Regions from separate parts of the Methylobacterium sp. 1A genome, predicted to be linked through region 1. Evidence: predicted binding sites of a transcription regulator. Region 1 holds the regulator's gene; each other region holds the start of a gene.
The links. The regulator LexA, encoded in region 1, represses DNA repair genes until DNA is damaged. The targets are predictions, from matches to a motif close to TGTTCNNNNTGTGTTCNG.
Positions count from the first base shown of each region.

Region 2: the regulator LexA is predicted to act here: its motif matches at 2,510-2,527, upstream of recA (recombinase RecA).
Region 3: the regulator LexA is predicted to act here: its motif matches at 3,227-3,244, upstream of ACX9MN_RS28650 (DUF3072 domain-containing protein).

Region 1 covers NZ_JBYQVE010000001.1:3,089,048-3,095,249, reverse strand. Annotated here, with positions in the region: gene ACX9MN_RS15130 (hypothetical protein) at 1-84, shown strand, start outside; gene ACX9MN_RS15125 (Uma2 family endonuclease) at 150-776, shown strand; gene fae (formaldehyde-activating enzyme) at 923-1,462, opposite strand; gene ACX9MN_RS15115 (hypothetical protein) at 1,783-1,998, shown strand; gene ACX9MN_RS15110 (hypothetical protein) at 2,016-2,465, opposite strand; gene lexA (transcriptional repressor LexA) at 2,716-3,444, shown strand; gene ACX9MN_RS15100 (ComEC/Rec2 family competence protein) at 3,438-5,765, opposite strand; gene gltX (glutamate--tRNA ligase) at 5,959-6,202, shown strand, end outside.
Region 2 covers NZ_JBYQVE010000001.1:2,873,760-2,879,961, reverse strand. Annotated here, with positions in the region: gene rpsS (30S ribosomal protein S19) at 1-19, shown strand, start outside; gene rplV (50S ribosomal protein L22) at 21-407, shown strand; gene rpsC (30S ribosomal protein S3) at 418-1,164, shown strand; gene rplP (50S ribosomal protein L16) at 1,176-1,589, shown strand; gene rpmC (50S ribosomal protein L29) at 1,602-1,817, shown strand; gene rpsQ (30S ribosomal protein S17) at 1,839-2,102, shown strand; gene recA (recombinase RecA) at 2,619-3,680, shown strand; gene ACX9MN_RS14040 (ATP-binding protein) at 3,804-6,202, opposite strand, start outside.
Region 3 covers NZ_JBYQVE010000002.1:1,812,865-1,819,066, reverse strand. Annotated here, with positions in the region: gene ACX9MN_RS28665 (branched-chain amino acid ABC transporter substrate-binding protein) at 1-910, opposite strand, end outside; gene ACX9MN_RS28660 (polysaccharide biosynthesis/export family protein) at 1,061-2,230, opposite strand; gene ACX9MN_RS28655 (Flp family type IVb pilin) at 2,492-2,740, opposite strand; gene ACX9MN_RS28650 (DUF3072 domain-containing protein) at 2,922-3,218, opposite strand; gene ACX9MN_RS28645 (gluconokinase) at 3,393-3,983, shown strand; gene ACX9MN_RS28640 (Cof-type HAD-IIB family hydrolase) at 3,980-4,801, shown strand; gene ACX9MN_RS28635 (lytic transglycosylase domain-containing protein) at 4,970-5,926, shown strand.

The DNA of each region.
Region 1 (6,202 bases):
GGCTGGTCGGCGTCCTGCTACACCGACCCGGGCAGCAGCACGATGCGCACCCTGTGCTCGGTGGGGCGTATCCCGCCGGGTTAGGCGCCCTTGACCGGGCGAACCGTCGGCGGAATCCTCGATCTCCGTCGACTCGGCCCTGGCTGCCCATGACGACTCTCAAGACCCCGCCCATCCACAGGACCGATCCCCATCGGGGCTTCCGGGACTTCATCGAGACGCGCCCCGATGAGGAGAAGTGGGAGCTCATCGAGGGCCAGATCGTGATGCAGGCCCGGCCGAGCCTCATCCATCAGGTCGTGGTCGTGAATTTCCAGCGCCTGCTGAACGCGGCTCTGGAGCGGTCGGGCTCGTCGTGGATCGCCATCCACGATCCCGCCATCGACCTCAGGCCGTTCCTCACGGGACACACCTACGTCCCGGATGTCGCGGTCATCGATGCGGCGACCATCGAGCCCGACCAGAACGTGGTCGAGGGCTGTTACCTCGCCGCCGAGATCCTCTCGCCGAGCGATCACCGGAAGCTGCCCGGTACGCACCGGACGAAGATCGACGTCAAGCGCGCGGGCTACGAGGCGTTGCCGCTCTGTCAGGCCGTGCTTCTGATCGAGCAGAGGAGCTGCGCACTGTCTCTTTCCGTGCGCAGCGGTGAGACTTGGACCCGCACCCGCCTCACCGGGGATGATCGTCTGGCGCTCCCCGTCTTCGGCCTCGAGTGTGCCGTGGCCGATCTCTACGCACGCACGCCCGTGGGGCGTGCGTCGGGACCGGGTTGACCCACAAACCATCGAAGGAACCGGGCTGGCCCCCTCCTTGCCAGCGCAGCGAAGCGATCCAGGCGGCGCCACGGTCACCGAACGCGCGCTGCCCCGACGCGCTTCGCCGCGCGATGACGGGGCGGCGTGCCCCGCCGAGCGGCCGCTCAGTACTCGATCACGCCGTCGAGCGCGTAGTGCTTCACGGTCTTCCGGTTGGCGATCAGCTCGTCGACCGTGGGCTCGCCCTTGAGGGCGCGGGCGATGGCGAGTTTCGTGGCCTCGTAGTTGGTCCGGTAGAGGTCCTTCTGGTCGAGGTTGTCGTCCTCGGCGCAGCGCTGATCGAGCCAGATCATGATGATCATGCACAGCTCGTCGAGCCCGTCCTTCGGCAGGATGCCCTCGATGATGCAGTCCACGATCGCGTCGCCGGTGGCGGCCTGGACCACGCCGCCGAGGAGCTCGGCATACTCGGCCGTGTGGATCGTGACCTTGGTGGTCATCATCGTGGCCGGGCGCACGAGCTGGTTGAGGTCGCGCACCACGAACATCCGCGTGTGGCCCTGGACCTGCCCCATCATCGACGCGAAGGCCTGACCGACCGGGCCGCGCACCGAGCCGATCAGCACCTCCGGCATGGCGTCGGTGTACTGGCCCTCGGCCGCCAGCACCGTGGCCTCGCCCGTGCGGAACCAGATCTCTTGCATGTTCGAACTCCACCTGATCGGAGCCCGCGGGAGACATCATCGGCGGCCTCGCGTCAATCGCCCCGAAGCCGGCTCCCATCCCGGCCGCCCCTGCCCTCGCCCGCGCTGCGGCGCGGGCGCGGACCCGTGCCGCCCCGCGTCGCCGCGATGCGGCCGCCGGCATCCGCGACGGCGCGCATCTCCACCCCTGCGCGGCCTGTGGCCTTGAGGAACGCGGACAGGCGAGGCAGGGAAGATCGGAGCGCGGCTCCGGGAGCGGTCCCGGGCCTGGCCGTTCCGGTGGGCGCGCGGCGCCGTGCCGGGCATGCGGGAGGAACACGATGGCGGAGAGCACGGACCGGGGCTCCGGCTGGAGCCTTCAGGCGAGCGCCGTGCCCGACGGGGTGCGCCTGGAACTCGCCCTCGCCGACCTCGGCGGTGCGCCGGTCACCGCCGCGATCGTGCTCGACCGGACGGAGGCCCGGGCCTTCGCCCGCGCCCTGCTGGCCGCCGCCGGCGACGCCGCGGAGCGGACCTTCCCGAAGCCGGGCGCCTGAGGACGCGCCGCCAGCCGTCAGCGCACGCCGAGGCCCGGATTGCGGCCCGGCAGGCGGGGGACCACGGTGCCGCGCTTCTCGATCGGCGCGTCGCAGGCGTAGGCGAACTCAGTCTTCAGCGGATCGAACACGGTCTCGCCGGTGATCCGGCAATCCTCGCGCACGGTCTCGTCGAGATAGGCCCGGGCGGCGGTGCGGAAGCGCTTCACCCGGGTGGCGCCCGGCTCCGGATCGATCCGGACCTCGCTCAGGTTGCAGCCGGTATACTCGCGCAGGGCGTTGGACACGATCAGCATCCGGCGCAGCTGCCGGTTGTCGTAGACCTCGTAGGGCTCCTTGCAGCCGATCGTGACGACCTGGGGAGTGAGCGCCACGTAGTTCCGCGAGATGTAGGAGAATCCGGTGGTGCAGCCGGCGAGGCCGAGGGCGGCGAGGCCGAGGGGCAGCAGAGCTGCGGGTCGTCGCATCCTCGTCATTCCAAGAGGGTCCCAGCCCGCGCCCCGGATCCGCCGCCTTCCCGGCGGGGCGCCGCGATGCATTGAAACGGCTCCGCTTGCGCCGTCAATGCGTTTCTCGACCTTACTCCCGCGGGCGCGCCGCGGCGCGCCGGGCCGAGCGGTGCCGCTCTTGCGGAACACTTGCGGAACGTTTAACCTGTTCGTGATTTGTTTCGGAGACCGTCACGTGGCGGTCCGCCAAGCCGCGAGTCCCCCGTCGATGCTCACGCGCAAGCAGCTGGACCTCCTGCGATTCATCCAGAGCCGGATGCAGGAATGCGGTGTCCCGCCGTCGTTCGACGAGATGAAGGATGCCCTCGATCTCAAGTCGAAATCCGGCATCCACCGGCTGATCACGGCGCTCGAGGAGCGCGGCTTCCTCCGGCGCCTCCCCAATCGGGCGCGCGCCATCGAGGTGATCCGGATCCCCGAGAGCCTGACCCAGGCCGCTCCGGCGACTCAGGCCCCCGTCGAGCCGCGCCGCTTCACGCCGAGCGTGGTCGAGGGCGGTAAGTCCAAGCAGCCGCCGGCCCCGGCGAGCACGCGGATGATCGACGAGTCCGGCCGCGCCATCTCGATCCCGGTCATGGGCCGGATCGCGGCCGGTACGCCCGTCTCGGCGATCCAGAACCAGAGCCACGCCATCACCCTGTCGCCGGACTTCGTGGCCGGCGGCGAGCACTACGCCCTCGAGGTGCGCGGCGACTCGATGGTCGAGGCGGGCATCCTGGACGGCGACCTCGTGGTCATCCGCAAGCAGGAGACGGCCAATACCGGCGACATCATCGTGGCACTGATCGACGACGAGGAGGCGACGCTCAAGCGCCTGCGCCGCCGCGGCTCGTCGATCGCCCTCGAGGCCGCCAACCCGGCCTACGAGACCCGCGTGCTCGGGCCCGACCGGGTCCGGATCCAGGGCCGCCTCGTGAGCCTCGTCCGCCGCTACTGAAGCGGCTCGGCCGGCGCGTCGCCGGGGGCGAGGTCTCCGCCCGGCGCGGCGTCGGCCTCCGGCGTCGCGGCGACCCCGTCCTCCGCGGGGCGGTCGCCCGGCTCCGCGGTGACCGGCCGCGGCGGTCCAGGCCCGCGCCCGGCGGCCGGCTGCCAGGGCACGGCGCGGCCGTCGTTCCGGGCGTAGCGCGCGGCGAAGCCGTCGCCGTCGATCCGGAGGGCCACGGCCCCGCGGGCGGCGAGGACGCGCCGGTCGATCACCAGCGGCCCCGTGCAGGTCGGCGGCGCCGCGAGGCCCGTGATCAGCACCGCGGCGCGGGCGCAATCCTCCGGGAAGGCCCGCCGGTCCCGGACCAGGGCGACCGCCCGCCCGTCCGGCAGCCGGGCGGTGCAGCCGAGCCGGTCGCAGCGCCCGCTGCCCGACCGGACGATCAGCGCCGCGGACCGCCGCCCGTCGCCGTCCGCCTTCAGCCACTGCTCGAGGACGAAGCCCGAAGGGCTGCCGAGGGCCGCGAGCCGCCCGTCCGGGCCCCGCACCGCGGCCCCCGCGCCCTGCCGGTCGACGTAGAGGTCGTAGTGGTCGGGCCGGGCCGCGAGGACGAGCCCGAGCAGGACCGGCGGCACGGCGAGCCAGCGCAGGCGCGAGGCCGGCAGCGTCCCCAGCAGCAGGCCGGCGGTCAGCAGGGCCAGCGCCCCGGCGCCGAAGGCCGGCAGCACCAGGACCGCCCGCTCGAACCCGGCGATCCAGTCCGAGATCGCCAGCATCCCGGCCACCGCCTGCCCCATCAGCCACCAGACCGGCCGGTCGAGGGCGAAGGGATAGGCGAGGCAGCCGATCACCGCGGCGGGCATCACCACCAGGGAGACGAGCGGCAGGGTCAGGGCGTTGCCGACGAGGCCGAAGGGCTGGACCGTCTGGAAGTGGTAGGTGGCGAAGGGGGCCGTCGCGACCTGCGCCACCAGGGTCGTGGCCAGGGTCCCGGTGATCGCCGACAGGCCGGTCCCGACGAGCCGCCCGATCCGCCCGGCCCCCGGGCGCACGAGCAGCCGCCCGTCGATCAGCCGCGCGCAGGCGATCAGCCCGGCCACGGCGCCGAAGGACATCTGGAAGCTCGGGCCGAGCAGGCCCTCCGGCTCCCGGGCGAGCGCGATCAGCGCCGCGAGGGCGAGGTTGCGCATCGACAGGGCCGGCCGGTCCACCAGGATCGCGCCGAGCATGATCAGGGTCATGATCAGCGAGCGCTCGGCCGCGATGTCCCAGCCCGAGAAGGCGCAGTAGGCGGTGACGCCGACCATGGCGAAGCCGGCCGCGATCTTCTTGATCGGCCAGAGCAGCGCGCAGAGCGGCACCGCGGCGAGGAGCGCCCGCACCAGCCAGAACACCACGCCGGCGGCCAGCACCATGTGGAGGCCCGAGATCGACACCACGTGGTAGATGCCGGCGGCGCGGAGCGCGTCGTTGGTGGCCGGCCCGATGAGGCCGCGCTTGCCCGTCACCAGGGCCGCCGCCACCGCACCCGCCTGGCCGCCGGCGGCCTCCGCGATCCGGCGCGTGAGCCCGTTGCGCGCCGCGTCGAGCGCAGCGGCGAGCCGCAGGCCCAGCGGCGGCGGCCCGGACGGTTCCCGGACGGTGACGGTGCCGATCAGCGAGCCCACCGCGCCGATCCCCTGGAAATAGGCGTCCCGGGCGAAGTCGTAGCCGCCGGGCCGGGCCGCCTCCGGGGGCGGCAGCAGCCGGGCCGTGGCGGCGACGCCGTCCCCGGGACGCGGGATCGGCGTCTTCCGGAACGAGACCCGGACCCGGGCGGGCCGCGCCTCCGGCGCGAGGCCGGCGAAGCTCTCCACCCGGATCACCAGCCGGGCGCCCACCTCGCGCTCGTCCAGGGCCTCGACCGTTCCGACGAGCGGGCCGATCGTGGTGCGGGTGAGGATCGGTGCGGCGACCTGCGAGACCCGCCAGGTCGCCGCCGCGAAGCCGAGGAACGCGGCCGCCACCGCGAGCGCCGCCGCCAGGGCCGCCGGCCGCGCGCCGAGGACGGGGACCGGCGCCAGCGCGAGGCCGGCCGCGATCAGGGGGGCGGCGAGGCTCGGCGCGCCGTCGGCCGCCGCGAAGTAGACCAGGATCCCGCCGCCGAAGGCCACCGCCAGCCAGGGGAACAGCCGGCGCTGCTCGGCCTCGCGGGCGAGGCCGGCGACGACCCAGTCGCGGAGCGCCGGGAGGGCGGCCAGGAGGGCGGCCAAGAGGGCGGCGGGAAGGGCTCGGGCGCGCGGGCCGATCAGCGCGACCGCGCCGTCCGCCCGCCTCGCGCCGATCCGCCGCATCGCCGCCGCCCCGCTCCGCGCGACCTGTCGTCGGGGCCGGGCGATTCTGCGGGCGATTCTTAACGCATCCGCCGGCCCGTGCTACAGCGGGTTCTTCGTGCTACGGGCGCCCTGTCGAGCCCCTCGCCGCTCCGCCGCCCCTTCGCCGTCCGTCGCGCCCCGTCCGCGACCAGCCCCGGAACATACCGGACCGATGTCCTCAGCCGTCGTCACGCGCTTCGCCCCCTCGCCCACGGGTTACCTGCATATCGGCGGGGCCCGCACGGCCTTGTTCAACTGGCTCTACGCCCGCCACACCGGCGGCACGATGCTGCTGCGCATCGAGGACACCGACCGAGAGCGCTCCACCAAGGGGGCGATCGACGCGATCCTCGACGGCCTCTCCTGGCTCGGCCTCGACTGGGACGGCGACGTGGTCTTCCAGTTCGCTCGCGCCG
Region 2 (6,202 bases), 220 kb from region 1:
GAAGGCGAAGAGGCGCTGAGATGGGCAAGCAAGCCACCCCCCGCGCGCTCCCCGAGAACGAGGCGAAGGCCGTCGCGCGCATGCTGCGCGTCAGCCCGCAGAAGCTCAACCTCGTGGCGCAGATGATCCGCGGCAAGAAGGTCGACACGGCGCTCGCCGAGTTGCAGTTCTCGCGCAAGCGGATCTCGACCGAGGTCAAGAAGTGCCTCGAGAGCGCCATCGCCAACGCCGAGAACAACCACGACCTGGACGTCGACGACCTCGTCGTGTCCCAGGCCTTCGTGGGCAAGGCGCTGGTTCTCAAGCGTTTCCACGCCCGCGCCCGCGGCCGCGGCGCGCGCATCCTGAAGCCCTTCTCGAACCTCACCATCGTGGTTCGCGAAGTCCGCCAAGCCGAAGCGGCTTGAGGAGGATCTGATGGGTCAGAAAGTCAACCCGATCGGTCTCCGGCTCGGCATCAACCGGACCTGGGATTCCCGCTGGTTCGCCAACAAGGGCGACTACGCGAAGCTCATGCACGAGGACGTCGCGATCCGCGCCGCCCTCATGAAGCAGCTCAAGCAGGCGGCGGTCTCCAAGATCGTCATCGAGCGCCCGCACCGGAAGTGCCGGGTCACCATTCACTCGGGTCGTCCGGGCGTGGTGATCGGCAAGAAGGGCGCGGACATCGAGAAGCTGCGCAAGCTCGTCGGCACGATGACGAAGGCCGACGTGACCATCAACATCGTCGAGGTGCGCAAGCCCGAGATCGACGCCACCCTGGTGGCCGACTCGATCGCCCAGCAGCTCGAGCGCCGCGTCGCCTTCCGGCGCGCTATGAAGCGGGCCGTGCAGTCGGCCATGCGTCTGGGCGCCGAGGGCATCCGGATCAACTGCTCGGGCCGTCTCGGCGGCGCCGAGATCGCCCGTCAGGAATGGTACCGCGAGGGCCGCGTCCCGCTGCACACGCTGCGCGCCGACGTCGACTACGGCACCGCCACGGCGTTCACGACCTACGGGACCTGCGGCATCAAGGTGTGGGTGTTCAAGGGCGAGATCCTCGAGCACGACCCGATGGCCCAGGACAAGAAGGCCCAGGAAGAGGGCGGCCGCTCCGGCGGACGCCGTGAGCGCGATGGCGAGGGCGGCCGCGAGCGCGGACGCCGCGAGCGCGAGCACGCGTAAGGTAGGAAGCCATGCTGCAACCGAAAAAGACCCGCTTCCGCAAGCAGTTCAAGGGCCGCATCCACGGTGCGGCCAAGGGCGGCTTCGAGCTGAACTTCGGCCAGTTCGGCCTGAAGGCGGTGGAGCCCGAGCGCGTCACCGCCCGCCAGATCGAGGCGGCCCGCCGCGCGATCACCCGCGAGATGAAGCGCCAGGGCCGCGTCTGGATCCGGGTGTTCCCGGACGTCCCGGTGTCGTCGAAGCCGACCGAGGTCCGCATGGGTTCCGGTAAGGGCGCCCCGGATTACTGGGCGGCCCGGGTCCATCCCGGCCGGATCATGTTCGAGGTCGACGGCGTTGCCGAGAACATCGCCAAGGAGGCGCTCCGCCTCGGCGCCGCGAAGCTCCCGATCCGCACGCGGGTCGTCCAGCGCATCGCCGACTGAACGGAGGATATCGTGAAGTCGACCCAGAGACTGTCTGATCTGAAGGCGCTGTCGCCGGATCAGCTGAATGACGAGCTGATCAACCTCAAGAAGGAGCAGTTCAACCTGCGCTTCCAGGGGGCCACCGGCCAGCTCGAGAACGTCGCCCGCGTCCGCGAGGTCCGTCGCGACATCGCCCGTGTCCGGACTCTGCAGCGTTCCAAGACGCTGCAGCAGGCCAAGGGCTGAGGCGGGTTTTAGGAGACAACCATGCCGAAGCGCATCCTGCAGGGCACCGTCGTCAGCGACAAGGGTGAGAAGACCATCGTGGTGAAGGTGGAGCGCCGCTTCACGCACCCGGTGATGAAGAAGACCGTGCGGCGGTCGAAGAACTACCACGCGCACGACGAGGGCAACGTCGCCAAGGTCGGGCAGACGGTGTTCATCGAGGAGTGCCGTCCGTTCTCCAAGACCAAGACCTGGAAGCTGGTCGAGGGCGAGGCCGCCCAGGCCGAGGCCGGCGAGGCCGCCTGATCCCGGGATCCCGGCGGCTGCGGTCTCCGCGTCCGCCAGATCCCGGCCCGCGGCGTCGCGGGATGGTGCTATCTCTGGGGTGACCATCCCGGGGATGCCCGGTGACCGGTACGACGAACGCCCGGACGCAATTCGACTCGCGAGAGCCGGATTCGTGCCGGGCGTCGTCGTTTTCGGCCGCCTGTGTGGCGGTTGGGTCCCGGTCGCCGGCGGGCCGAGCCTGCTGCGGGACCGCGCGCGGCGTCGCCATTGCGGCTGGCGGTCGTCCCGTTCGGCGCATTGTGTCGGCGTTCGTACGGGTCCTCGCGGCCGATTACCGGATTGGATTGCTGTCGCGGGGCATCCGGGGCTCGAGCCGGGATTTCGTGACCTGCATGCTGCAAAACCGCGTTCCGGCCTTGCTGGTTGAGAACAAAACGGGTACATAGAGGCGGTGGCGACGCGCGTTGTGAACTGCGTCCAACCCCTTCATAAGGAGCCCGCCAGATGGCCCAGCCCGCATTGAAAGTGGTCGACATGCCCCCGGTGGACAAGGACAAGTCCAAGGCGATCGACGCCGCCCTGTCTCAGATCGAGCGCGCCTTCGGCAAGGGCTCGATCATGCGGCTCGGCAAGAGCGACAAGGTCCAAGAGGTCGAGACCGTCTCGACCGGCTCGCTGGGCCTCGACATCGCGCTGGGCGTCGGCGGCCTTCCCCGCGGCCGCGTGATCGAGATCTACGGTCCCGAATCGTCCGGCAAGACGACGCTGGCGCTCCACACGATCGCGGAGGCCCAGAAGAAGGGCGGCGTCTGCGCGTTCGTGGACGCCGAGCACGCCCTCGACCCGGTCTACGCCCGCAAGCTCGGCGTGAACCTCGACGACCTGCTGATCTCCCAGCCCGACACGGGCGAGCAGGCGCTCGAGATCACCGACACGCTCGTGCGCTCCGGCGCCATCGACGTGCTGGTGGTCGATTCGGTGGCCGCGCTGACCCCGCGGGCCGAGATCGAGGGCGAGATGGGCGAGAGCCAGCCCGGCCTCCAGGCCCGCCTGATGAGCCAGGCCCTGCGCAAGCTGACCGGCTCGATCTCGCGCTCGAACTGCATGGTCATCTTCATCAACCAGATCCGGATGAAGATCGGCGTCATGTACGGCAGCCCCGAGACGACCACGGGCGGCAACGCCCTCAAGTTCTACGCCTCGGTGCGCCTCGACATCCGCCGCATCTCGACGCTCAAGGACCGCGATGAGGCGATCGGCAACCAGGTCCGCGTCAAGGTGGTGAAGAACAAGGTCGCCCCGCCCTTCAAGCAGGTCGAGTTCGACATCATGTTCGGCGAGGGCGTGTCGAAGGTCGGCGAGCTGATCGACCTCGGCGTGAAGGCCGGGATCGTCGAGAAGTCGGGCGCCTGGTTCTCGTACAACAGCCAGCGCCTCGGCCAGGGCCGCGAGAACTCGAAGGGCTTCCTGCGCGACAATCCGAAGATCGCCGCCGAGATCGAGGGCTCGATCCGGCAGAATTCCGGTCTGGTCGCCGAGAAGATCTTGGAGAACGCCGCCCCGACGGCGGACGATCTCGACGAGGGCGAGGCGTAGGTCGCGCCGCCGCGGGCCGGCGACGGCGCGCGGCGGACCTTGCGACGTTCGAAGATGCGCGGCCCCGGAGTCTCTCCGGGGCCGCTCTTCGTTGAGCGACGGTGACCGGACGCGACAGGCCGGTCAGTCCGCCATCGTCTTCTTCACGGTCTCGACGAGCTGCTTCAGGCTGAAGGGCTTGGGCAGGAAGTTGAAGGTCTCACCCTCGGGCAGGTTCTTGCGGAACGCGTCCTCGGCGTAGCCGGACACGAAGATCACCTTCAGGTCGGGCTGATGCTTGCGCACCTCCCGCAGGAGCGTCGGGCCGTCCATCTCGGGCATGACCACGTCGGAGACGACGAGATCGATGGTCTGCGCGCCCTCGCGGACGATCGCCAGGGCCTCGAGGCCCGAGGCCGCCTCCAGCACCGTGTAGCCGCGGGCCGAGAGCGCCCGGCTGTTGACCGCCCGCACCGGGTCCTCGTCCTCGACGAGCAGGATGGTCCCCTGCCCCGTATGATCGGCGGCGGGCTTGCGCGGCGCCGGCTTGTCGACCTTGGCGGGCGGCGTCTCCCCCTTCGGCACAGCGGCGTCGCCGCCCGCGGCCGGCGCGGTGACCGGCTTGGCGTCCGACCCGGAATCGGGATGGGCGGTGGTGGAAGCCGGCGCGAGCGGCTCCGCGCGCGGCAGTGCCGGCTCGGCCGCCGCGACCGGCACCTCCTCGGGCTCCGCCACGGGCACGTGACGCGGCAGGTAGATGCGGAAGGCCGTGCCCTCCCCGATCTTCGACTGCACGTCGATGGTGCCGCCGGACTGCTTGACGATGCCGAACACCGTCGAGAGTCCGAGGCCGGTGCCCTTGCCGATCTCCTTGGTGGTGAAGAACGGCTCGAAGATCTTCTCCATCAGCTCGGGCGGGATGCCCTGGCCGGTGTCGCGCACCTCGATCAGCACGTGGTCGCCCGCCGGCGCCCCGCCGCGCCCCTCCGCCCCGGCGGCCGCCCCCGGATCGGAGACGTTCTCGGTGCGGATCATCAGCTTGCCGCCCTCCGGCATGGCGTCGCGGGCGTTGACCGCGAGATTGACGATCACCTGCTCGAACTGGTTGACGTCGGCCTTCACGGGCCAGACCTCGCGGCCGTGCTTCAGCTCCAGCGCGACGCGCTCGCCGAGCAGCCGCTTGAGGAGGAGGGTCAGCTCGGAGAGCGCCTCCCCGACATTCATCACCTCCGGGCGCAGCGTCTGCCGGCGGGAGAACGCCAGGAGCTGGCGGACGAGGCCCGCCGCCCGGTTGGCGTTCTGCTTGATCTGCATGATGTCCTGGAAGGCCGGATCGGTCGGCCGGTGGCTCGCGAGCAGCAGGTCCGAGTAGCCGATGATCGCCTGCAGGACGTTGTTGAAGTCGTGCGCGATGCCGCCGGCGAGCTGGCCGACCGCGTTCATCTTCTGGGCCTGGGCGACCTGCTGTTCCAGCTGGCGCTGCGCCGTCGTGTCGAGGGCGTAGAGGATCACCCGCTCGGCCTCGTCGGTCTGCTGGCCGGCATCGCCGCCGTCGGCCGGGCTGAGCCAGACCCGGGCCGAGCGGCCGCCGGGCCCGTTGAGCTGGACCTCGATGGGCTCCGGGTCGGTCCGCCCGCTCGCGGCGCGGGCGAGCCCGGCCTCCAGGGCGGTCCGGTCGGCCACCGAGTCGGCGACGTTGGGCTCGACCCGCGGGACACCCTCCCCGTCCGGGGCGCCGTCGTCGGCCTGCCGCGGGACCGTGCCGAACAGGCGCGTGAACGAGGCGTTGGCGCGGGCGATCCGGCCGCCGCTGTCGAGGGTCGCGATGGCGATCGGCGAGTTGTTGAGGAAGCGGGCGAGCCGGACCTCGGCGGCGCGCTGCGGCTCGTCGGTCTCGGCTCCGGCGGAGCGGTTGATCACGAAGGTCCGCGACGAGCCGGGCTTGCCGTCCTTGCCGAAGGCGACCCGGTGGTAGAGCCGGACCGGCAGGGTGTGACCGTTGCGGCGGCGCAGGTCGAGGTCGAAGCGGTCGGTGCGGACCTCGCCCGGCAGGCCGGCCGTGCGCACCAGCACGTCCGCCTCCGGGGCGATCTCGGTGAGGTGCGGGCCGCCGGGGCCGACGCTGGCGAGGTCGTAGCCGAGCCAGGCCGCCAGGGTCGCGTTCATGTAGACGATGGCGCCCGCCGGATCGATCGACAGGAAGCCCGCCGGGGCGTGGTCGAGGTAGTCGATGGCGTGCTGGAGTTCCTGGAAGACGTTCTCCTGCCGCTCCCGCTCGGCGGTGATGTCGGCCACCGTCCAGAGGGAGGCCGCCCGGCGCGGGCGCGCGAGGGGCCGCACCGAGACCCGGTACCAGCCGAAGCCGCGCTCGCCGGCCGTGGGCCCGAGGGGCGGCGACATCCGCACCTCCTCGGTGTGGGCCCGGGCGTCGCGCGAGGCCTGCGACAGGCGGTAGACCGCCTCGGAGACCTCCGGCGAGCCGACGAGGATGCGCTCCACCGGCACGAGGTTGGAGAAGGTGTCGCCGCTGGCGATCCGGAGAT
Region 3 (6,202 bases), on a different contig from region 1:
CGACGCCCTCGGCCTTGAAGGCCTTCACGACGGCCGCGGCGGCGGGCTGCCGGCTCGGGTCGAGGTAGAAGGTCATCAGCACGCCGTTGCTGGCCGATCCGGCGATCTTTGCGAAGTCCGGCGTGGCGATGGCCGAGGTACCGAACCATTGCGGCCGGAAGCCCCGGTCCGCCGCGATCTTCACGAGGCGGCCCATCTCGGCGGCGTCGCCGCCGTAGTAGACGACCTCGATCCCCGCGCCCTTGAGGCGGTCGACCAGGGCGGCGTCGTCGGCGTCGCTCGGCGAGAAGGACAGGAACAGCGCCTCGTTCACGCCAATGCGGTTGAGGTTGTCCTTGGTGGCGGCGGCGAGGCTGCGCGCCGCCGGCGTCTGGTCCTGGATCAGCGCGATCTTCCGGTCGCGGAACCGCTCGGCCAGCACGGCGGCGGACAGGCGCGCCTGGTCGTCGTCGCGGCCGCAGACCCGGAAGATGTTCGGCAGCCCCCGGTCGGTGAGCCGGGCCGCCACCGAGGCCGCGGTGATCATCACCACCCCGTTCTGGGCGTAGATGTCGGAGGCCGCGATGGAGGCGTTGGAGCAGACATGGCCGACGACGAGACGGACGTTCGACCGGACGAAGTGGTTGGCCACCGCCATGGCGGTGTTCGAGTCGCAGGCATCGTCCTGCACGTCGAGGGTCACGGGCTGGCCGTCGAGGCCACCCATGGCGTTGGCGTCCCGGGCCGCGGCCTCAACGCCGCGCAAAACCTGCTCGCCGACCGCCACGTAGGGACCAGACCGCGGAACCGCGACGCCGACCACCACGTCGGCCACCGCTTGGGTGGCGGGCAGGAGCGCGAGACACAGGCTCAGGGCGATCAGCGCGGGCCGGAGCGGCCCGTGGGCGGGGACGAAACGTCCGATCTTCATCGGGCTCTTCTGGGCATCCTTGCGCGACACGTCGGCGCGACGGCGGATGCGGCTCCATAGCCTCGATCCCGCCCCGCACCCAGTGCCCATACGCGAGGACGCGGCGAAACGCGATTTTTTTCCGCGGCGGCCCTGTCGACGACCCGGTCCCTACTTGGCGTAGGCGTAGGCCGTCGCGGCGGAGGCGACCGGTCCGGTGACGCCGTTGAAGGCAGTGAGGACCTTCTGGACCTCGGTGAAGGGCGCGTTCGACACGTAGATCAGGTCGCGGTTGCGCATCCGGAACGCCTGGGACACGAACAGGCTGTTGGGGTCGCGCATGTCGATCCGGTAGACCACCGGCACCAGAGGCGTGCCCAGAAGCTTCGAGCCGGGGCTGAGCCGGCGCACGACGCTGGCCGGCTCGAACCGGAAGATGAACGTCCCGGCCGGGTCGGCGGCGAAGTCCGACAGGCCGCGCGCCTTGGCCAGCGCCTGTGCCAGCGTGATGCCGTCGGCCTGGAACGGCAGCTCGGTGCTGTTGCCCAGTGCGCCCACCGCGATGAAGGTCTGCGGGTCGCGCACGAGCGTCAGCACGTCGTTGGGCCGCAGGTAGATGTTCTCACGCGGGTTCGACACCACCGTGGTCAGCGGCACGGTCGCGGTCACCGGCCCGCGCGAGAGCCGCACGAAGGTTTCGTTGACCGGCGCGCGGTTGCCGCCGGCGGCGGCGATGACGTCGAGGATGCGGTCGCCGTGGCCCGAGAGCGGCAGGCGGGCGCCGGCGGCGCCCTCGCCGGTGACGGTGACGGCCTGGGAGATCGGGCGGGTGACCGAGACCAGCACCTGGGGCTGGATGGCCTTGCCGGCGAGTTCGTTCTCGATGAGCGCCTGGACGTCCTGGGTGCGGCGGCCGGCGACCTTGATGCGGCCGGCATAGGGCACCGAGATGGCGCCGTCGCGCCCGACGGGCTGCTCGGGGATGAGGGCGGACTTGGATCCGGCGGAGAAGCGGTCGGCGACGAGGGGTCCGGAGAACAGGCCGCCGGATCCGGCCTCCCAGACGGAGACCGAGACCATGTCGCCGATGCCGATCACCGGCTCGGAGGAGGGGCGATGGTCGCCGAAGGAGGCGAGCAGGCTGTCGAGGGGGCGGCCGCGCAGGGCCTCGACCACGGAGGGGGTGACGTCGATGATCTCGTAGCGGGCAAGGATCCCGCCGTCGGCCGTGGCGACCTCGGCCCCGGCCTGGATCGCGCTCGCCGTCGGACCCGCCGCAGGCAGGTACGTGCAGCCCGACATCGCCGTGACGGCGAGCAGGACGAGGGGAAGTTTGCGCATCCAGATGTTGCCCATCGGTATTGCCGAGCCCGTGCCTAGCCCATAGCGGCCCAGGTGTCCGTAGCGGGTGAGCCACACTCCGCCCGCCACGACCGAGACTGCTAAGTCATCCTCGTTAAGCACAGCTTTTTCGGGGCACAGGGACGACGAATGCCGGGCGCAGCGCGCGCTGCTGAAATATCGGGGCACAAATCCGAGCGCTGTCGACGGTAACGGGCCGGCCCATCGACTCCAGGGCCGCACGGCCCCGGCGCGATCCGCTCACTGCCCCTGGGTCACCGCCGCGGTGATGTCGCCGTAGACGGCGCTGACGCGGGACACGTAGTAGCGGATGCTGCCGACCGCGACGAGGAAGATCAGGCCCCCGAGCAGGGCGTACTCGGTCGCGGTGGATCCGCGGAGGTCGCGGGCGAAGCGCGCGGCCGCGACAGGGATCCGATCCGTCAGGGTGGCCGCCGCCCGGGATCGCACCGCGCGCCGCCCCGCCCCGTCGCCGCCCGGCTCATCCATGGTCGAACGCGCCTTCCCGTCCCGCCGTCCGCGTGGCCCCACGCGCTCGGAAGGCTGTTACCGGCCCGCGCTTGCCGCCGGCTTAACGAAGTGTCCGAAACACGGCATCGGGCCGATTCCGGGCGGGATATGCACCGCCCCGCGCGGCGGGCGCGCCCGGCGAGGGCGCGCCCGCGACGGCTCAGGCGTGGCCGGCCTTGTGGCGCAGGTCGTCGATCCGCTTGGAGGCCTCGGCCTTGTCGAGGTCGGGATCGAACGCCTTCGGCTCCTTCGCCTCTTCGGAGAGCGTCTTCAGGTAGGAGGCCTGCGCGCCGGTCATCGGCTCGCCGCCGGTGGTCCACTGGTCCGGATCCTTGATCTGGTTCGACACGTCCTTCGGGTCGGCCTTGGGGTTCTCCGGCGCGTTCTGGTGCGCATCCTGGCGCGCTCCGGAATCCCGATCGGCCTTCGACGTCGCCTTCGCGGTGGTGGTAGCCATGCGACTCATGTTCCCTAAATGTTCGCGTTCTGGGTCGTCAACGCGGCCCGCGCCGCGACGGTTCCTGCCGACACGGCGGCAACGTCGGGCGCGGCGATCTTCCCTTCCGCGCGCGCGCTCCGCATGATCGTGACGCGCGGCGCCCCGGCGCGCCTCGGAGCCACGGTGGTCCGGATGACGTCCCAATCAGACCCGCCATTCGATGCCGGGACGGCCGCTCAGGTGCTCGTGGTCATGGGCGTCTCGGGGTCCGGGAAGAGCACCGTGGCGGCGCTGATCGCCGAGAAGCTCGGCTGGATCTTCGTGGACGGCGACAGCTTCCACGCGCCGGAGCACGTGGCGAAGATGCACGCTGGCCACGCCCTCGACGACGCGGACCGCGCGCCGTGGCTCGCCCGGATCGCGACCTGGATCCAGCAGCGCCTCGACGCCGGCGAGTCCGGGGTGGTGGTCTGCTCGGCGCTCCGGCGCGCGTACCGGGACGTCCTCACCCGGGGCAGCCGGCGGGTCCGCATCGTCTACCTCGACGGCGACAAGGCCCTGATCGCGCGGCGTCTCGCGGAGCGCCAGGGTCATTTCATGTCGCCGCATCTCCTGGACAGCCAGTTCGCCACCCTTGAGGTCCCGGGCCCCGCCGAGCATCCGATCACCGTCGGGATCCTCGAGCCGCCCGAGGCGATTGCCGACCGGGTCGTGGCGGAACTCGCCACCGCGGCGCGTCGCGATCCGGGTGGGGCGGGATCCGGGTGGGGAGTGACGCGATGACAGCAGGTACCGGCAAGGCCGCGGGGATCGCCCTGGTGATCTCGGACGTCGACGGCACCCTGGTCACCGGGGACAAGCGCCTGACGGCGGCGACGGTGGCGGCCGTGCGCCGCCTGCGCGCGGCCGGGATCGGCTTCAGCATCGCCTCGGCGCGGCCGCCGATCGGACTGCGGAGCCTCGTGGCGGAGCTCGGCCTCGACCTGCCGATGGGGGCCTTCAACGGCGCGAGCGTCGTCCGGCCGGACCTGTCGATCATCGAGGAGCGGACCATCCCGGAGCCGGCGGCCCGGGCGGCCCTCGACCGGCTCCTGGCCGAGGGGCTGGACGTCTGGGTCTTCGCCGACGGCGCGTGGTGCCTGCGCGACCCGGACGGTCCCTACACCGACCTGGAGCGCCGCACGATCGACGCGGAGCCCCGGGTCGTGCCGGATCTCGGAACGCTCATGGGTACGGCCGCCAAGATCGTCGGCGTCAGCCGCGACCACGCCCATCTCGCGGCCTGCGAGACGCGAATCGCGGCGGCGCTGGCCGGCCGGGCCACCGTCCACCGCTCGCAGAAGTACTATCTCGACGTGACCCCGCCCGATCTCGACAAGGGTCGCTTCGTCGCCTGGATGAGCGCGCATCTCGCTATCCCGCGCGAGCGGATCGCCACGTTCGGCGATGCCGGGAACGATCGCCCGATGTTCGCACAGAGCGGCTACTCCGTGGCGATGGGCAATGCCGAGGCGAGCGTCCAGGCGGCCGCCAGCGCGGTCACGGACAGCAACGACGCCGACGGGTTCGCCCGCGCGGTCGAGCGCTTCATCCTTCCCTGACCGGCTCCCCAGACCGGCCGACCGCGTCCGCGCGCCGCCCTGTGGCGCGCGGATCACAAGCACGCCCGTCGCCCCGGCCGCCCACAGGCTGCCGAACGGGGGCCGCTTTCCGGCCTCATTTCCCCGTGACCTAGCTTGACTACAGAACAAGCAGCACCGGGTCTCGGAATGCATCGCCTCATCCTGGCCGCCGTCCTCGCGGTCGCGCCCGCAGCCGCCTTCGGGCAGGGCGCGCGCGACAATATCGACGCGTTGATCGAGCAGCAGGCGAAGGCGAACGGCGTTCCGGCGAGCTTCGTGCACGCCGTGGTCAAGCGCGAGAGCAACTACAATCCGCGGGCGAAGGGCGGCAGCGCCCTGGGTCTCATGCAGATCAAGCATGCGACCGCGCGCGGCATGGGCTACACCGGCGACGCCGCCGGCCTGTACGATCCGGAGACCAACCTGCGCTACGGCGTGGCCTATCTGGCGGGCGCCTACCGCACGGCCAAGGGCAACGTCGCCCAGGCCTACCAGTACTACAACCGCGGCTACTACTACGCCGCCAAGCGCCAGGGCATCTCCACCGAGGTCGCCTCGGTGGTCGCCCCCGTGGCGGCGTCGGCCAGCGCCCTCGCGAGCCTGTTCGGCGGCGGCGTCGCCGACTCCAAACCCAACCCCGCGGCCGCCCTGGCCTACGCGCCGACGGCCGCCGCCGTGGCGGAGGTTCCGACCGAGACCGTCGAGGTGCCGCTGCCGCCGCGTCGGCCCGCCGCCCTGGCCGCCGCCGCGGTCGAACTCGCCAGCCTCTCCATCGACGCGGGCGCGACCCCGGCCGCCCCGCAGGCCGCCTCGGTTCCCTCCGTGGAGGTGCCGCTGCCGCCGCGCCGACCCACCGCCCTCGGGAGCGCGGAGGCCTCGCCGGCGCAGATGGCGGAACTCCGGCTCTCGCCGCAGCCCGCGGCGGCCGCCACCCCGATGACCCCCGCAGCCGCTTCGGCACCGGCCACCGAGGCGGCGGTCGAGGCGGTCGAGGTGCCGCTGCCGCCGCGCCGTCCGTCGCTCCAGATGCTCGCCGCCGCGACGCCGCGGCGCGCTCCGGCCGCCGCGCCGGTGCGCGAGGCCACGGCCCTGCCGGTCGAGTAGCGCGCCCTCTCCGGCGCGGGTGCAGACCGCCGATCGCCCGCCCGGCCGGGCCTTCTGCCCACACAAGGATCATGCCCAAGGCTTGACCATCGGGTCGATCCGCAACACATAGGCGCCACGCCAGCAACGTGGTTGGATCGTTACGGTACGGACCGGCGCCGCGAGACAGCGGCCGTACGCGGGTGGCGCACGACGGATCTCAGGGCAGGAAACGCCGGTCTACACGCGCACGTTCTCAGGCAGCTTCCTGTCTGGCGGAACGCCAAAGCGCGATGG